Regions from separate parts of the Pseudomonas glycinis genome, predicted to be linked through region 1. Evidence: predicted binding sites of a transcription regulator. Region 1 holds the regulator's gene; each other region holds the start of a gene.

The links. The regulator sigma-54, encoded in region 1, starts transcription at its own class of promoters, with help from an activator protein. The targets are predictions, from matches to a motif close to ANTGGCATNNANNTTGCTNT.
Positions count from the first base shown of each region.
Region 2: ACYSTU_RS25310 (flagellar hook-length control protein FliK) is a predicted target of sigma-54. The motif match lies at 3,008-3,027, and genes of this name have one in related genera.
Region 3: glnK (P-II family nitrogen regulator) is a predicted target of sigma-54. The motif match lies at 788-807, and genes of this name have one in related genera.

Region 1 covers NZ_JBTYHF010000011.1:57,710-62,372, reverse strand. Annotated here, with positions in the region: gene rapZ (RNase adapter RapZ) at 1-130, opposite strand, end outside; gene ptsN (PTS IIA-like nitrogen regulatory protein PtsN) at 133-597, opposite strand; gene hpf (ribosome hibernation-promoting factor, HPF/YfiA family) at 610-918, opposite strand; gene ACYSTU_RS23985 (RNA polymerase factor sigma-54) at 992-2,482, opposite strand; gene lptB (LPS export ABC transporter ATP-binding protein) at 2,649-3,374, opposite strand; gene lptA (lipopolysaccharide transport periplasmic protein LptA) at 3,374-3,919, opposite strand; gene lptC (LPS export ABC transporter periplasmic protein LptC) at 3,906-4,478, opposite strand; gene ACYSTU_RS23965 (KdsC family phosphatase) at 4,487-4,663, opposite strand, start outside.
Region 2 covers NZ_JBTYHF010000012.1:147,958-152,620, forward strand. Annotated here, with positions in the region: gene fliJ (flagellar export protein FliJ) at 1-376, shown strand, start outside; gene ACYSTU_RS25295 (STAS domain-containing protein) at 567-872, shown strand; gene ACYSTU_RS25300 (ATP-binding SpoIIE family protein phosphatase) at 878-2,581, shown strand; gene ACYSTU_RS25305 (Hpt domain-containing protein) at 2,612-2,959, shown strand; gene ACYSTU_RS25310 (flagellar hook-length control protein FliK) at 3,065-4,432, shown strand.
Region 3 covers NZ_JBTYHF010000002.1:411,414-416,076, reverse strand. Annotated here, with positions in the region: gene ACYSTU_RS06000 (HigA family addiction module antitoxin) at 1-222, shown strand, start outside; gene ACYSTU_RS05995 (accessory factor UbiK family protein) at 336-596, opposite strand; gene glnK (P-II family nitrogen regulator) at 991-1,329, shown strand; gene ACYSTU_RS05985 (ammonium transporter) at 1,367-2,704, shown strand; gene ACYSTU_RS05980 (secondary thiamine-phosphate synthase enzyme YjbQ) at 2,919-3,344, shown strand; gene sutA (dormancy-specific transcriptional regulator SutA) at 3,446-3,772, shown strand; gene ACYSTU_RS05970 (HAD family hydrolase) at 3,963-4,663, opposite strand, start outside.

The sequences.
Region 1 (4,663 bases):
CACGCTCGGCCAGTTCCGGCAGCAAACCGGCCGGCAGATTGTCGATGCAGTAGTAGCCGTTGTCCTCAAGGACATTCAGGGCGGTACTTTTACCCGAGCCCGAACGGCCACTGACAATGATCAAACGCATGATTAGTGCCCGTTCTGCTCGTCCAGTACAACCTGGTACAAGGCTTCGTTGCTCGCGGCGCTGCGCAGTTTTTCACGAACTTCCTTGCGGTCGAGCATGCTGGCGATCTGGCGCAACAACTCCAGATGCGCGTCGGTTGCGGCTTCCGGGACAAGCAGTACGAATAGCAGGTCCACCGGAGCGCCGTCGATGGCGTCGAAATCGATTGGGGCTTCAAGATGCAGCAGGGCACTGACTGGTGCCGTGCAGCCCTTGAGGCGGCAGTGGGGAATGGCGATGCCGTTGCCAAAACCGGTGGAACCGAGTTTTTCACGGGCGATCAGCGCCTCGAAGACTTCCTGCATCGCCAGATCCGGCACTTCGCGGTGGATCAGGTTGGCAATCTGTTCGAGGGCTTTTTTCTTGCTGCCGCCCGGCGCGTTCACTTGGGAACGGCCGGGGGTCAGGATGGTTTCAAGTCGGATCATGGGATAGGGGTGTTAACGACCGGTCGCGCCCTGGAGGAGGCTCTGGGTCTTTTCCTTATGCTTTTTGAGTTGGCGATCCAGCTTGTCGGTGAGTGAGTCGATCGCAGCGTACATGTCGGTATCTTCTGCGTTGGCGACCACTTCGCTGCCGGGGATATGCAAGGTGGCTTCGATCTTCTGCTTCAGCTTTTCGACGCACATCGTGACCTGCACGTTGGTGATCTTGTCGAAATGTCGCTCCAGTCGCTGGAGTTTTTCCTCGATGTAGGAACGCAGAGGTTGGGTCACTTCCAGTTGGTGTCCACTGATGTTGACTTGCATACAGCTTCTCCTTCGTTGCCAGAGCATAAAGCGGCAGGCCGAAAAGCCTGCCACTGGAACGCTGTAACGTGGCTTACATCAACCGCTTGCGTTCGCTCGAAGGCGCGATTCCGAGGGATTCGCGGTACTTGGCGACGGTGCGGCGAGCCACCTGAATGCCTTGTGCCTCCAGTAAACCAGCGATCTTGCTGTCACTCAACGGCTTTTTCTGATTTTCCGCGGCGACCAGTTTTTTGATGATCGCGCGGATCGCCGTGGACGAGCATTCGCCGCCTTCGGAGGTGCTGACGTGGCTGGAGAAAAAGTATTTCAGCTCATAAATACCGCGCGGGGTATGCATGAATTTCTGTGTGGTCACCCGGGAAATCGTCGATTCGTGCATGCCGACCGCTTCGGCGATGTCATGCAATACCAACGGCTTCATCGCTTCGTCGCCGTACTCGAGGAAACCGCGCTGATGTTCGACGATCTGCGTGGCCACTTTCATCAGGGTTTCGTTGCGGCTCTGCAGGCTCTTGATGAACCAGCGGGCTTCCTGCAACTGGTTGCGCATGAAAGTGTTGTCGGCGCTGGTGTCGGCACGTTTCACAAACCCGGCGTACTGGGCATTGACGCGCAGACGTGGCACCGATTCCTGGTTCAGCTCGACCAGCCAGCGCTCGTTGTCCTTGCGCACGATCACATCGGGAATGACATATTCGGCTTCGGTCGACTCGATCTGCGAACCGGGACGCGGATTGAGACTCTGCACCAGTTCGATGACCTGGCGCAGCTCGTCTTCCTTGAGCTTCATCCGGCGCATCAACTGGCTGTAATCGCGACTGCCGAGCAGGTCGATGTAATCGGCTACCAGACGCTTGGCCTCGGTCAGCCACGGCGTCTTCGCGGGCAACTGACGCAATTGCAGCAGCAGGCATTCGCTGAGGTTGCGGGCGCCGATCCCGGCAGGCTCGAATTGCTGGATGCGATGCAGGACGGCTTCGATCTCGTCGAGCTCGATGTCCAGTTCAGGATCGAACGCTTCAAGAATTTCTTCGAGGGTTTCGTCCAGATAGCCCTGATTGTTGATGCAGTCGATCAGGGTCACGGCGATCAGGCGATCGGTGTCGGACATCGGCGCCAGGTTCAGTTGCCAAAGCAGATGGCTCTGCAGGCTCTCGCCGGCGGATGTGCGGGTGGTGAAATCCCACTCATCGTCATCGCTGCTCGGCAGGCTGCTGGCGCTGGTCTGGTAGACGTCTTCCCAGGCGGTATCCACTGGCAGTTCGTTGGGGATGCGCTCGTTCCACTCGCCATCCTCGAGGTTGTCCACCGTCGGGGCGGTTTCCTGGTAGGAGGGTTCCTGGATTTCGGCGGGCTTCTGTTCGGCGTTGTCGGCCAGAGGATCGGCATTGTCGAAGTCGTCGCCTTCTTCCTGGCGTTCGAGCATCGGATTGGATTCCAGAGCCTCCTGGATCTCCTGTTGCAGGTCCAGGGTCGACAATTGGAGCAGGCGGATGGCCTGTTGCAGCTGCGGTGTCATCGTCAGCTGCTGGCCCATTCTCAAGACTAGCGATGGTTTCATGGCAGGGGCTTAACACCTTATTCGCCGGCGCTTTGCGCCATCCACTACAGGGCGCCGAAGCGCCAAACTTAAGCAAATTATATGCCTGAAACTGAAGTGTTTGCCTAGAGCGCCGTAACAATTAAAGCGGATAAATGCGCCTTGAATCGATACAGCGCTGTCGCGCTTACAGGCGGAACTCGTGACCCAGATACACTTCCTTGACCAGATCGTTGGCCAGGATGGTCTCGGCATCACCTTCTGCGATCAGTTGACCGTCGTTGACGATGTAAGCGGTTTCGCAGATATCCAGCGTCTCACGGACGTTGTGGTCGGTGATCAGCACACCGATGCCCTTGGCCTTGAGGTGGTGGATGATCTGCTTGATGTCGCCGACCGAGATCGGGTCGACACCGGCGAACGGTTCGTCGAGCAGGATGAATTTCGGCGCAGTGGCCAGGGCGCGAGCGATTTCCACCCGGCGGCGCTCACCACCGGACAGGCTCATGCCGAGGTTGTCGCGGATGTGGCTGATGTGGAATTCCTGCAGCAGGCTTTCCAGCTCCTTGCGCCGACCGGCCTTGTCCAGCTCCGGGCGGGTCTCGAGGATCGCCATGATGTTGTCGGCGACCGACAGTTTTCGGAAGATCGACGCTTCTTGCGGCAGATAGCCGATACCGGCCTTGGCGCGGCCGTGCATCGGCTGGTGGCTGACGTCCAGATCATCGATCAGCACACGGCCCTGATCCGCCTGCACCAGGCCGACGATCATGTAGAAGCACGTGGTCTTGCCTGCGCCGTTCGGGCCGAGCAAGCCGACGATCTGCCCGCTGTCGATCGACAGGCTGACGTCACGCACGACCTGGCGGCTTTTATAGGCCTTGGCCAGGTGCTGAGCTTTCAGAGTTGCCATTACTGGGATTTCTCTTCGGTTTTCTTCTTCGGCTGGATCACCATGTCGATGCGCGGGCGCGATTCGGTGACCTTGCTGCCCGTGGCGCGACCGGCGCTGGCCAGTTTCTTCACGGTGTCGTAGACGATTTTTTCGCCCTGGGTGACGTTGTTGTCCTTGTCGATAACCTTGGCCTTGTCGATCAGCACCACCCGATTCTGCTGGGCGTGGTATTGAATCGTCACGCCGTAGCCCTTGACCGGGTTGGCGTCGCCCTGGGTCTGCAACTGCTCGAAATAGGCCAGGTTGCCGACCGAGGTCACCACATCGATGTCGCCATTGGGCGCGCGCGTCATGGTCACGGTGTTGCCTTTAACGATCATCGAGCCTTGGGTAATGATCACGTCACCTTTATAGGTGGCAATGCCATTCTTGTCGTCCAGTTGGGCGTCGTCGGCCTGAATGCGGATAGGCTGCTGCTGATCGTTCGGCAGGGACCAGGCGCTCGCGCTTCCCAGTGCTGCGCCCAGACTGAGCAAAATAGGGAGGGTTTTAACGAGCCTCATACTGTCCTCTTACGTTCGATTGCAGGTGTATCCTGCTGTCCTTCAGGTACGCTTTCATTCCGACGCCAGTCGATACGCCGCCAGCGCCCTCGATTCTAACGGGTTGCGCAGTCTGCGCATATTCCTGCTGCGGGAACACGGTCATGCGGGTGCTGGTGATCAGGGTGCCGCGCTGTTTCTCGTCGGTGCGCTGTACGCGTACCGAGTCGATCAATTCCACTTCGGTACCGCCGGAATTCACTTCGCCGCGCTCACTGGTCACGTGCCACGGGAAGTCGGTGCCGCGATACATGTTCAAATCAGGCTTGGTCACCAGGGTGACATCTGTAGCCTTGACGTGCTCGGCCTTGTCGGAAGTCATCTCGTACTGCACCTTGCCGTCCGGCAGGTACTGAATGGTATGCGTGTTGGTCGCGTACCAGTCGATCGGATTCTCGGCAGCCGAAACCGGTGGCTTGTCGAGGAAGCGTTCCGGGCTGATGTTCCAGTAGCCGACCGCAGCGAAAATCGCCGCGATGCAGCCGAACAGCAGGAAATTGCGAAACTTTTTGCTAAACATGGTCAGGCTCACAGGTACGCGGCGTTGGCCGCTTCGAGGCGGCCCTGGGCGCGCAGGATCAATTCGCAGAATTCGCGGGCGGCACCTTCGCCGCCACGGGCGCGGGTAACGCCGTGGGCGTGTTCGCGGACGAAATCGGCAGCGTTGGCCACCGCCATGCCCAGCCCTACACGGCGGATCACCGG
Region 2 (4,663 bases), on a different contig from region 1:
GCGCCTCGCCTACTTTCAGGGCCAGGTCAAAGTTGCCGAAAGCAAACTGGCCGACCTCAATGCCTTTCGTCTGGATTACTCGCAGCAATGGATCGTGCGCGGCAGCACCGGCGTGACCGGGCAATGGCTGCTGGGTTTTCAGGGTTTCCTGGCGCAACTCGATACTGCCGTCGACCAGCAACGGCAGAGCCTGGTCTGGCATCAGAACAAGCTCGACAAGGCGCGTGAGGAATGGCAGCAGGCGTTTGCCCGCGTCGAGGGTTTGCGCAAACTGGTGCAGCGCTATCGTGATGAAGCGCAACGCCTGGAAGACAAGCGCGAGCAGAAGCTGCTCGATGAACTGTCACAGCGTTTGCCACGGCGTGATGCCTTCTAAATCACACCGCCAAACCCTGTGGGAGCGAGCCTGCTCGCGAAAGCGCCGTGTCAGTCAACCCTGTAGTCAACTGCCAGAACGCCTTCGCGAGCAGGCTCGCTCCTACACTTGTTCAACCGTTGCGCCTTGCCCCAAGCCTATCCAGGTGCTACACCTTGTACAGGTTCGTCAATGACAAGGAAGCCAGTCAATGTCAGTCGTTACAGAAGTCTCTCCAGACCAGAAAAAGCTCACCATCGCCGTCAAAGGCCGGTTCGATTTCGGTCGCCATCAGGAATTTCGCGAGTCGTATGAACGGCTCCCACACAAACCCGAATCCATCGTGGTCGACCTCAAAGAGGCCACTTATCTCGACAGCTCAGCGCTGGGCATGCTGCTTCTGCTGCGTGATCACGCCGGCGGCGACGAGTCGGATATCCGTGTCGTCAACAGCAGCTCCGATGTGAAGAAAATCCTCGCGATTTCCAACTTCGACAAACTCTTCGACATCAGTTGATGCCCATGCAGGCGCAAGAGCCGCTGACCATTCTTATCGCCGAAGACAGCGCCGCCGACCGGCTGCTGCTGTCGACCATCGTCCGCCGTCAGGGCCATCAGGTGCTGACGGCGGCCAATGGTGCCGAAGCGGTCGAAACGTTCAAAGAGCAGCAGCCCGATCTGGTGTTGATGGACGCGCTGATGCCGGTGATGGACGGCTTCGAAGCGGCGCGGCAGATCAAGGCACTGGCGGGTGAAGCATTGGTGCCGATCATCTTCCTCACCTCGCTGACCGAGAGTGAAGCGCTGGCTCGGTGTCTGGAGGCTGGCGGCGACGACTTTCTGGCGAAGCCGTACAACCAAGTGATACTCGCCGCCAAAATCAAGGCGATGGATCGCTTGCGCCGCCTTCAGGCAACGGTCCTGCAGCAGCGCGATCTGATCGCCAGACATCACGACTATCTGCTCAATGAACAACGCGTGGCCAAAGCGGTGTTCGACAAGGTCGCGCATTCCGGTTGCCTGAGCGCGCCGAACATCCGATACCTGCAATCGCCTTACGCGCTGTTCAATGGTGATCTGTTGCTCGCGGCGTACACGCCGGCCGGTGAGATGCACGTCATGCTCGGCGATTTCACCGGGCATGGCTTGCCGGCAGCGGTGGGGGCGATGCCGCTGGCCGAAGTGTTTTACGGGATGACCGCCAAAGGCTACGGCCTGGCCGAAACCCTGCGCGAGATGAACGCCAAGCTCAAGCGCATCCTGCCGGTGGACATGTTCTGCTGCGCTACCTTGCTCAGTCTGAGTTTCCAGAGCCGTTCGGTGGAGGTGTGGAACGGCGGTATGCCCGACGGTTACTTGCACCGCATGGCCAGTGGCGAGCGCGTGCCGTTGCCGGCGCGGCATTTGCCCCTGGGGATTCTCAGCGCGCAAGCCTTCGATGACCGTACGGATGTGTATCCGATGGCCATCGATGATCGGGTGTTTCTGTTATCGGACGGGGTGATCGATACCTGCGATGCCAATGACCAGTTGTTCGGCGTCGAACGCTTGCAGCAGGTGTTTGCGGCGAACCGCGAGCCGGATCGGTTGTTCGAGGATATCGAACAGGCGCTGCGCGATTTTCGCGGGCAGGCCCGTGATGACGTGAGCATGGTCGAGGTCAGTCTGCTTGAGTCGGCGCAGACCCACGGCGCGGCGCCGGTGTATTCCGACAGCGGCCAGTCGTGCCCGCTGGACTGGTCGGCCAGTTTCGAGTTTCGCGGCGCCACGCTCAGGCGTTTCAATCCGTTGCCGTTCCTCTTGCAGTTGCTGCTTGAGGTGCATGGCTTGCGCGCGCAAAGCGGAGCGCTGTACAGCGTGCTCGCCGAGTTGTATTCCAATGGCCTGGAGCACGGCGTGCTCGGGCTGGATTCCAGTCTTAAACGCGATGCGGCAGGTTTCGCCCGCTACTATGAAATGCGCGCGGCGCGGCTGGAGGCGCTGCAAGACGGTTTCGTGCGCGTGCATTTGCAGGTCCAGCCGCAAGGCGAGGGCGGGCGGCTGGTCATTCGCGTCGAGGACAGCGGCAAGGGCTTTGATGTGGCGCGGGTCATGGAGCGGCCCGTGGATAGCGCCCGCTTGTCGGGACGCGGCATCGGGCTGGTCCGGCAACTGGGGCGCAACGCCAGTTGGTCGGACCAGGGTCGTAGTGCCAGCGTGGAGTTTTTCTGGGAGATTGAGGCATAATCCGCCCATTCTTGATCAAGGAGTGAGCAAGTGACAGACACACATGTAGATCGCGAAGTCCTCGATACTTTGCGCGAGGTGATGGAGGACGGCTATACGGAATTGCTGGAGACTTTTCTGGCAGATTCGCAAAGCCGCCTGCACGAGTTGCAGGACAGCACCAGCGCTAAAGCGCTATCCGATGTAGCCCATAGCTTCAAGGGCAGCGCGAGCAACATGGGCGCGGTTCGACTGGCCGAGTTGTGCCAGGACCTTGAGTCGAATGCCAAGAACAAAAGTCCGGAAGCGCTCGCTCAACTGGTGGCCGATATCCATTCTGAATTCGCCGAAGTACGCCCGGTGTACGAAAGCGAAAAGCACCACGCCCACATCCACTGAAGTCGCCGCCCGGCGCTTTTCGCAAGTGTCAGGCCAAACTGGCCCGGCACTTGCAGTCATCTTGCTCAACTGTACCTACGATCCCAGTGCAGCGGAGACCGTGTCATGCCTGCGACCCCCAACATTCTTCTTCAGACCGCCGCTCAGGCCAAGGCGCAAGCCGCCTCTGCCAAATCGTCGGCAATGGCCGCAGACACCGGGGACAAGGCCTCCAGCTTCGCCAGAGTGTTTGCCGATCAGGCGCCGGCCAAGCCTGCCGTGAGCGCTGACAATTCAGTCAAGCCGGCACGCGACAAGGTCGCGGACAGCAGCGGCAAAAAGGATATCGGCAAAGATCAGTCTGCCGCGCCCGAGCCAGCAGTTGCCGATAGCGGCAAAGCGTTGCCTGCCGACAAAGCGGCGACGAGCGACGACGCGACTGCCACTGCCGATGACACCACTGAAACGGTACAAAGCCCTGTGGCCGATGCCGCGCCTGTAGATCCGGCGCTTGATCCGGCCTTGGCGCAAGTCGTTCAGCCGTTGGTGGCAGCGCCTGTGGTGCAAGCACCAACAGTCACCACGCCAGCCCAGCCGGAAACCGAAGCGCCTGCACTGGCGGTCGTGTCGGGCATGGTCAAAGATCCGGCGGCCACCGACAGCGAATTTGATCCGACAGCCGACCCGCTCGATTCTCTGCCGGCCGTGCGCATGGCGATGGAGCAGGGCGGGCATATTTCTGGCGCCAGCCAGGCGCAACCGAAAGCCTCGCCTGCTCAGGCTCAGGCCGATGGCGAGTTGACCGCCGCGCAGAACTTCGCCGCCGGCATGGCCAGCATGCTCGACGTGCAGGCCGACAAGGACAGCACCAGTCAAGGCGGCGAACAAGCTTTCAGCGGGTTGATCGACGATGGTCTGAAGGATCTGAAATCGGCTACCAGCGACACCCGCGTCGACGACTTCGCCAACCGTCTGGCGGCACTGACCCAGGCCGCTACGCCGAAAACCGCGAATGCGCTGCCAGTGAATCAGCCGATCGCCATGCACCAGAGCGGCTGGACCGAAGAAGTGGTCAACCGCGTCATGTACCTGTCCAGCGTCAACCTGAAGGCCGCCGACATTCAGTTGCAGCCGGCGGAGCTGGGGCGCCTGGATATCCGCGTGAACATGGTTCCGGATCAGCAGACCCAGGTCACCTTCATGAGCGCGCATCCGAGCGTGCGTGAAGCGCTCGACAGCCAGATGCACCGCCTGCGCGACATGTTCAACCAGCAGGGCATGGGCCAGGTCGACGTCAACGTTGCCGACCAGAACCGTGGCTGGCAGGGCCAGCAAGGCCAGGAACAGGCGCAGCAGGGCCAGAGTGGTCGGACCAGCGCTGCGGGTGGCCGCCTGGATTCGGCGGATGAGGAATTGGCACCGGCTACAGTGGCGGAAGTTGCCGCGCAGACCACCAGCGTCATCGGCACCAGCGCGGTCGACTATTACGCCTGATCAAATCAAGAGCCCCCTCACCCTAGCCCTCTCCCAGAGGGAGAGGGGACCGATTGGGGAATCTTGAAGAACTACGCCGACCTGAACGAGCATCGCTGAATCCGTTCGACATTCGGCGACCTGTTGATTCCCGCCCTGAACTTGCAATCACCTCGGTTGTGCAGGTCGATGTCCAGCCCCATTACATCTCGGTCGGCCCCCTCTCCCTCCGGGAGAGGGCTGGGGTGAGGG
Region 3 (4,663 bases), on a different contig from region 1:
GCGTTGGCGAGAGCATTGAGCGTGTCTACTCCGACGGTGAACGATATCGTTCTACAGCGCCGGGGCATCAGCGCTGACATGGCTTTAAGACTTTCAATCTGTCTGGACACCACTCCTGAGTTTTGGCTGAACCTCCAATCGACCTACGATCTGCGAAAAGCCGAAATTGAAAGAGGAGCTGCAATCCGTGATCAGGTCGAGCGGCTGGCACATTGCGCTTGATAGTGAATCTAGGCAGTGGAGCTGAAGGCTGCTTGAAGGAAAACGCTTGAAGGTTTTTTTTCGACGCCTTTAAAGCTGAAGAGCGTGCCCAACCTTCACTGTCAGTAGTGGTGCTATTCAGCCGGCGGATTCAGTTTCGCCTCCATCTCCGCCACCTTCGCTTCAAGACTCTCAAGCCGTGCCCGCGTGCGAGCCAACACCACCATCTGACTATCAAACTCTTCCCGGCTGACCAGATCGAGTTTGCTGAAGGCACTTTGCAGGAGCATTTTGAACTGGCTTTCGATTTCGGCTTTCGGCAGCGGGGTGTCGCCGTTGAAGAGGCGGGAGGCGGTGCCGCTCAGGGCGTCGAGGAAGTCTTTGGGCGCGAGCATGGGAAATGTCCTGGAAACAATGGCCGGCAGTGTATCACGCAGTGTCTATAGTCAATCCCGTTGCACGGATGCACGCTTTTCGCGCAGGGGGGCGGACGGTGGCGCACCGTTGTTGTGCGTATCGGCAAAAGCTTTTCTGCCCGAGCGCGTGCAACGGGGGCCAAGAGATTGAAATGCAGGGTTTTTGCCGAGCTGGCAAGGTTTCTGCTTAGTCACCCTCGACCCATGCACTGATGCAGTCGCTGTGACGAATGCAGTGCGGCAGACGAAGCGGGGAGTTTCGTCTGATGCGGTTAGCTGGCGTCAACGATGCGTTACAAAGCCAGGCACTGCGCTTAGACTTGAGACGGGTTTGTTTTCCTGGGGCAAGTCCACCAATTCGGGAGAGAGTTTCATGAAGCTAGTCACTGCCATCATCAAGCCGTTCAAGTTGGACGACGTGCGCGAGTCGCTGTCCGAAATCGGCGTGCAGGGCATTACCGTTACTGAAGTCAAAGGCTTCGGCCGGCAGAAGGGTCACACCGAGCTGTATCGCGGCGCGGAATATGTGGTCGATTTTCTGCCCAAGGTGAAAATCGACGTGGCCATCGACGACAAGGATCTGGATCGGGTTATCGAGGCGATAACCAAAGCGGCCAACACCGGCAAGATCGGTGACGGCAAGATCTTCGTGGTCAATCTGGAACAGGCGATCCGCATCCGTACCGGCGAAACCGATACCGACGCGATCTAAGCGCCGCCACAAACCCAACGCCCCAGGAGAAAACAATATGACTCTGCGTAAATTCGCAGGGCTAGGCGCCCTGTTGTCCATCGTAATGCCCGGCATCGCCATGGCGGCAGACGAAGTGGCAGCGCCAGTCCTCAATTCCGGCGACACCGCCTGGATGCTCACCTCGACAGCGCTCGTGCTGTTCATGACCATTCCCGGCCTGGCGCTGTTCTACGGCGGTATGGTTCGCTCGAAAAACATTCTTTCCGTGCTGATGCAGTGCTTCGCCATTACCGGTCTGATCAGCATCCTGTGGGTCATTTATGGCTACAGCATTGCCTTCGACACCACCGGCATGGAGCAGGGCGTCGTCAACTTCAATTCGTTCTTCGGTGGCATGGGCAAGGCGTTCCTCGCCGGTGTCACGCCTTCGAGCATCACCGGCCCGGCGGCGCTGTTCCCTGAGGCGGTGTTCATCACCTTCCAGATGACCTTCGCGATCATCACCCCGGCGCTGATTGTCGGTGCGTTCGCCGAGCGCATGAAGTTCTCCGCGATGCTGATCTTCATGGGCATCTGGTTCACTCTGGTTTATGCACCGATCGCGCACATGGTCTGGTCCGGTAACGGCGGCCTGATGTGGGACTGGGGCGTGCTCGACTTCGCTGGCGGCACCGTGGTGCACATCAACGCCGGTATCGCCGGTCTGGTCGCGTGCCTGGTACTGGGCAAGCGCAAAGGCTTCCCGACCACACCAATGGCTCCGCATAACCTCGGCTACACCCTGATGGGCGCGGCGATGCTGTGGGTCGGCTGGTTCGGCTTCAACGCCGGTTCCGCTGCCGCTGCCAACGGCACTGCCGGTATGGCCATGCTGGTTACCCAGATCGCCACTGCCGCTGCGGCACTGGGCTGGATGTTTGCCGAGTGGGTCACCCACGGCAAGCCAAGCGCACTGGGTATTGCTTCGGGTGTGGTCGCCGGTCTGGTCGCGATCACTCCGGCCGCTGGCACCGTGGGCCCGATGGGTGCACTGGTGATCGGTCTGGCCGCAGGCGTGGTGTGCTTCTTCTGCGCCACCACCCTGAAACGCAAACTCGGCTATGACGATTCCCTGGACGCCTTCGGCGTGCACGGCATCGGCGGTATCCTCGGCGCGATCCTCACCGGTGTGTTTGCCGCACCGGCACTGGGCGGCTTCGGCACCGTGACTGACATCGGCGCGCAGGTCTGGATCCAGATCAAAGGCGTCGGCTTCACGGTGATCTACACCGCGATCGTCACCTTCATCATCCTCAAGGTGCTGGACGCCGTCATGGGTCTGCGCGTAACGGAGGAAGAAGAGTCGGTCGGCCTCGATCTGGCACAACACAACGAACGCGGCTACAACCTGTAAGTACGCGCGATAAAAAATTGCCCGGTTCGCCGGGCATTTTTTTGTCCGGGATTTGTCATTCAGGGAGTGGCTGAAAGGATTTTTCTTACGGCTTTGGTCGTCTTTACGACGAGGCTTTTTCTGCGGGCAATCGCTTACATCGCTGCAGGAATATTAGGGCCTTTGTTTTTTTTCAGAGCACGCTAGAATGCGCCCCGAACGAGCGGAGAACTGTATGTGGCAACAGACTCTGATAACCCTGCGGGCAAGGCCCCGGGGCTTTCATCTGGTGACGGACGAGTTGCTCGCAGGCTTGCCTGAACTCAAGACCTGTCGGGTCGGTCTGTTGCATTTGTGGCTGCAGCACACGTCGGCGTCGTTGACCATCAACGAGAACGCCGATCCGGCAGTTCGTCGCGACTTCGAACGATTTTTCAATCGTCTGATCCCACAAGGAACAGACGGCTACGAGCACAACGACGAAGGCCCGGATGATCTCCCGGCGCACTTCAAGGCCAGCGTGCTCGGTTGCCAGATCAGTCTGCCGGTTGCGGCAGGGCGGCTGGCACTGGGTACCTGGCAAGGGATTTATCTGGGCGAGCACCGTGATCATGGCGGTGCCCGTAAAGTCCTCGCCACCTTGCACGGTGAACAGGCATGAGCCGCTGCCGGGCAGCGGCAGAAGATTTTTCAACGGCGGCTTCGACAGCCGCCAAAGCTGGTCTATAACTAATCTGCTTTTGGCAAGTCATGAGGTAGAACATGAGCGACGATGATCTGGAAAACGACGACCTCGAAGTAGGCGACGAAGACGAGGCCGAGGAAGGCCTGGAAGCGGCAGCGGAAGACGTTGCCGAAGACGATGGCGGTGACGACACGCCGGCCCCGGCTGCCAAAGGCAAAGCCAAGGCTGCGGTATCGGTCGACGAGTTGCCGAGCATCGAAGCCAAGAACAAGGAGCGTGACGCCCTGGCCAAGGCCATGGAAGAATTCCTTGCGCGCGGCGGCAAGGTGCAGGAAGTGGAGGCCAACGTGGTCGCCGATCCGCCCAAGAAGCCGGATAACAAGTACGGCAGCCGCCCTATCTGAGGCGCGTCGCTCGCTTGCTGAAAAAGCCCGCCGTCGCTGCGGGCTTTTTCATGCCTGGAATAAATGCGTTGAAAACAAATGCAGTCCCCGGTGGCAGCGAGCCTGCTCGCGAAGGGGGCATGTCAGCCGACATACATGTTGGATGACACACCGCATTCGCGAGCAGGCTCGCTCCCACAGGGTTTGTGGATTATTTCGAGGTGGCATTCCAGCGTGCGAGAACGGCTGGCAAATCGGTCAGGCTGCGGATTTCGGCATCGGGCAAGCGCTCCGCCTCCCAGACCTTGCCCGTCGGGTTGAACCACACCGCGCGTAATCCCGCCTGTTGCGCGCCGGCAATGTCATCGCCGGGATGATCGCCGACATGCACCGCCGCTTCGGCACTTACTCCGCCACGCTGCAGGGCCTCATGAAACAGCCGCGCATCCGGTTTGGCGATGCCGATGTCTTCGGCGCACAACGCGAACTTGAAGTAATCCGCCAGCCCCAGCCGGCGCACGTCGGCATTGCCATTGGTGACCACGCCGAGGGCATAGTGATTGGCGAGCAGCTCCAGCAGCGGCTCGACTTCCGGGAACACCTCGATCTGATGCCGCGCATGCAGGAACACTTCAAAAGCCTTGTCAGCCAGCTCCGACGCCTCGCCGTGGGCATATCCAGCTTCTTCCAGCGCATGGAACAGCACACGTCGGCGCAGCGCGCTGATGCGGTGTTTGAGGCTCGGTTCGCCCGCCAGCACTCGCTCGCGAATCGACCACAAATGCTCCACCGGCACTGCGCCCAGATTCGACGCATGCTCGCTCAGCCATTCGCGCAACACGGTTTCGGCGCTGGCGATCACCGGAGCGGTGTCCCACAGGGTGTCGTCGAGGTCGAAGGTGATCAACTGAA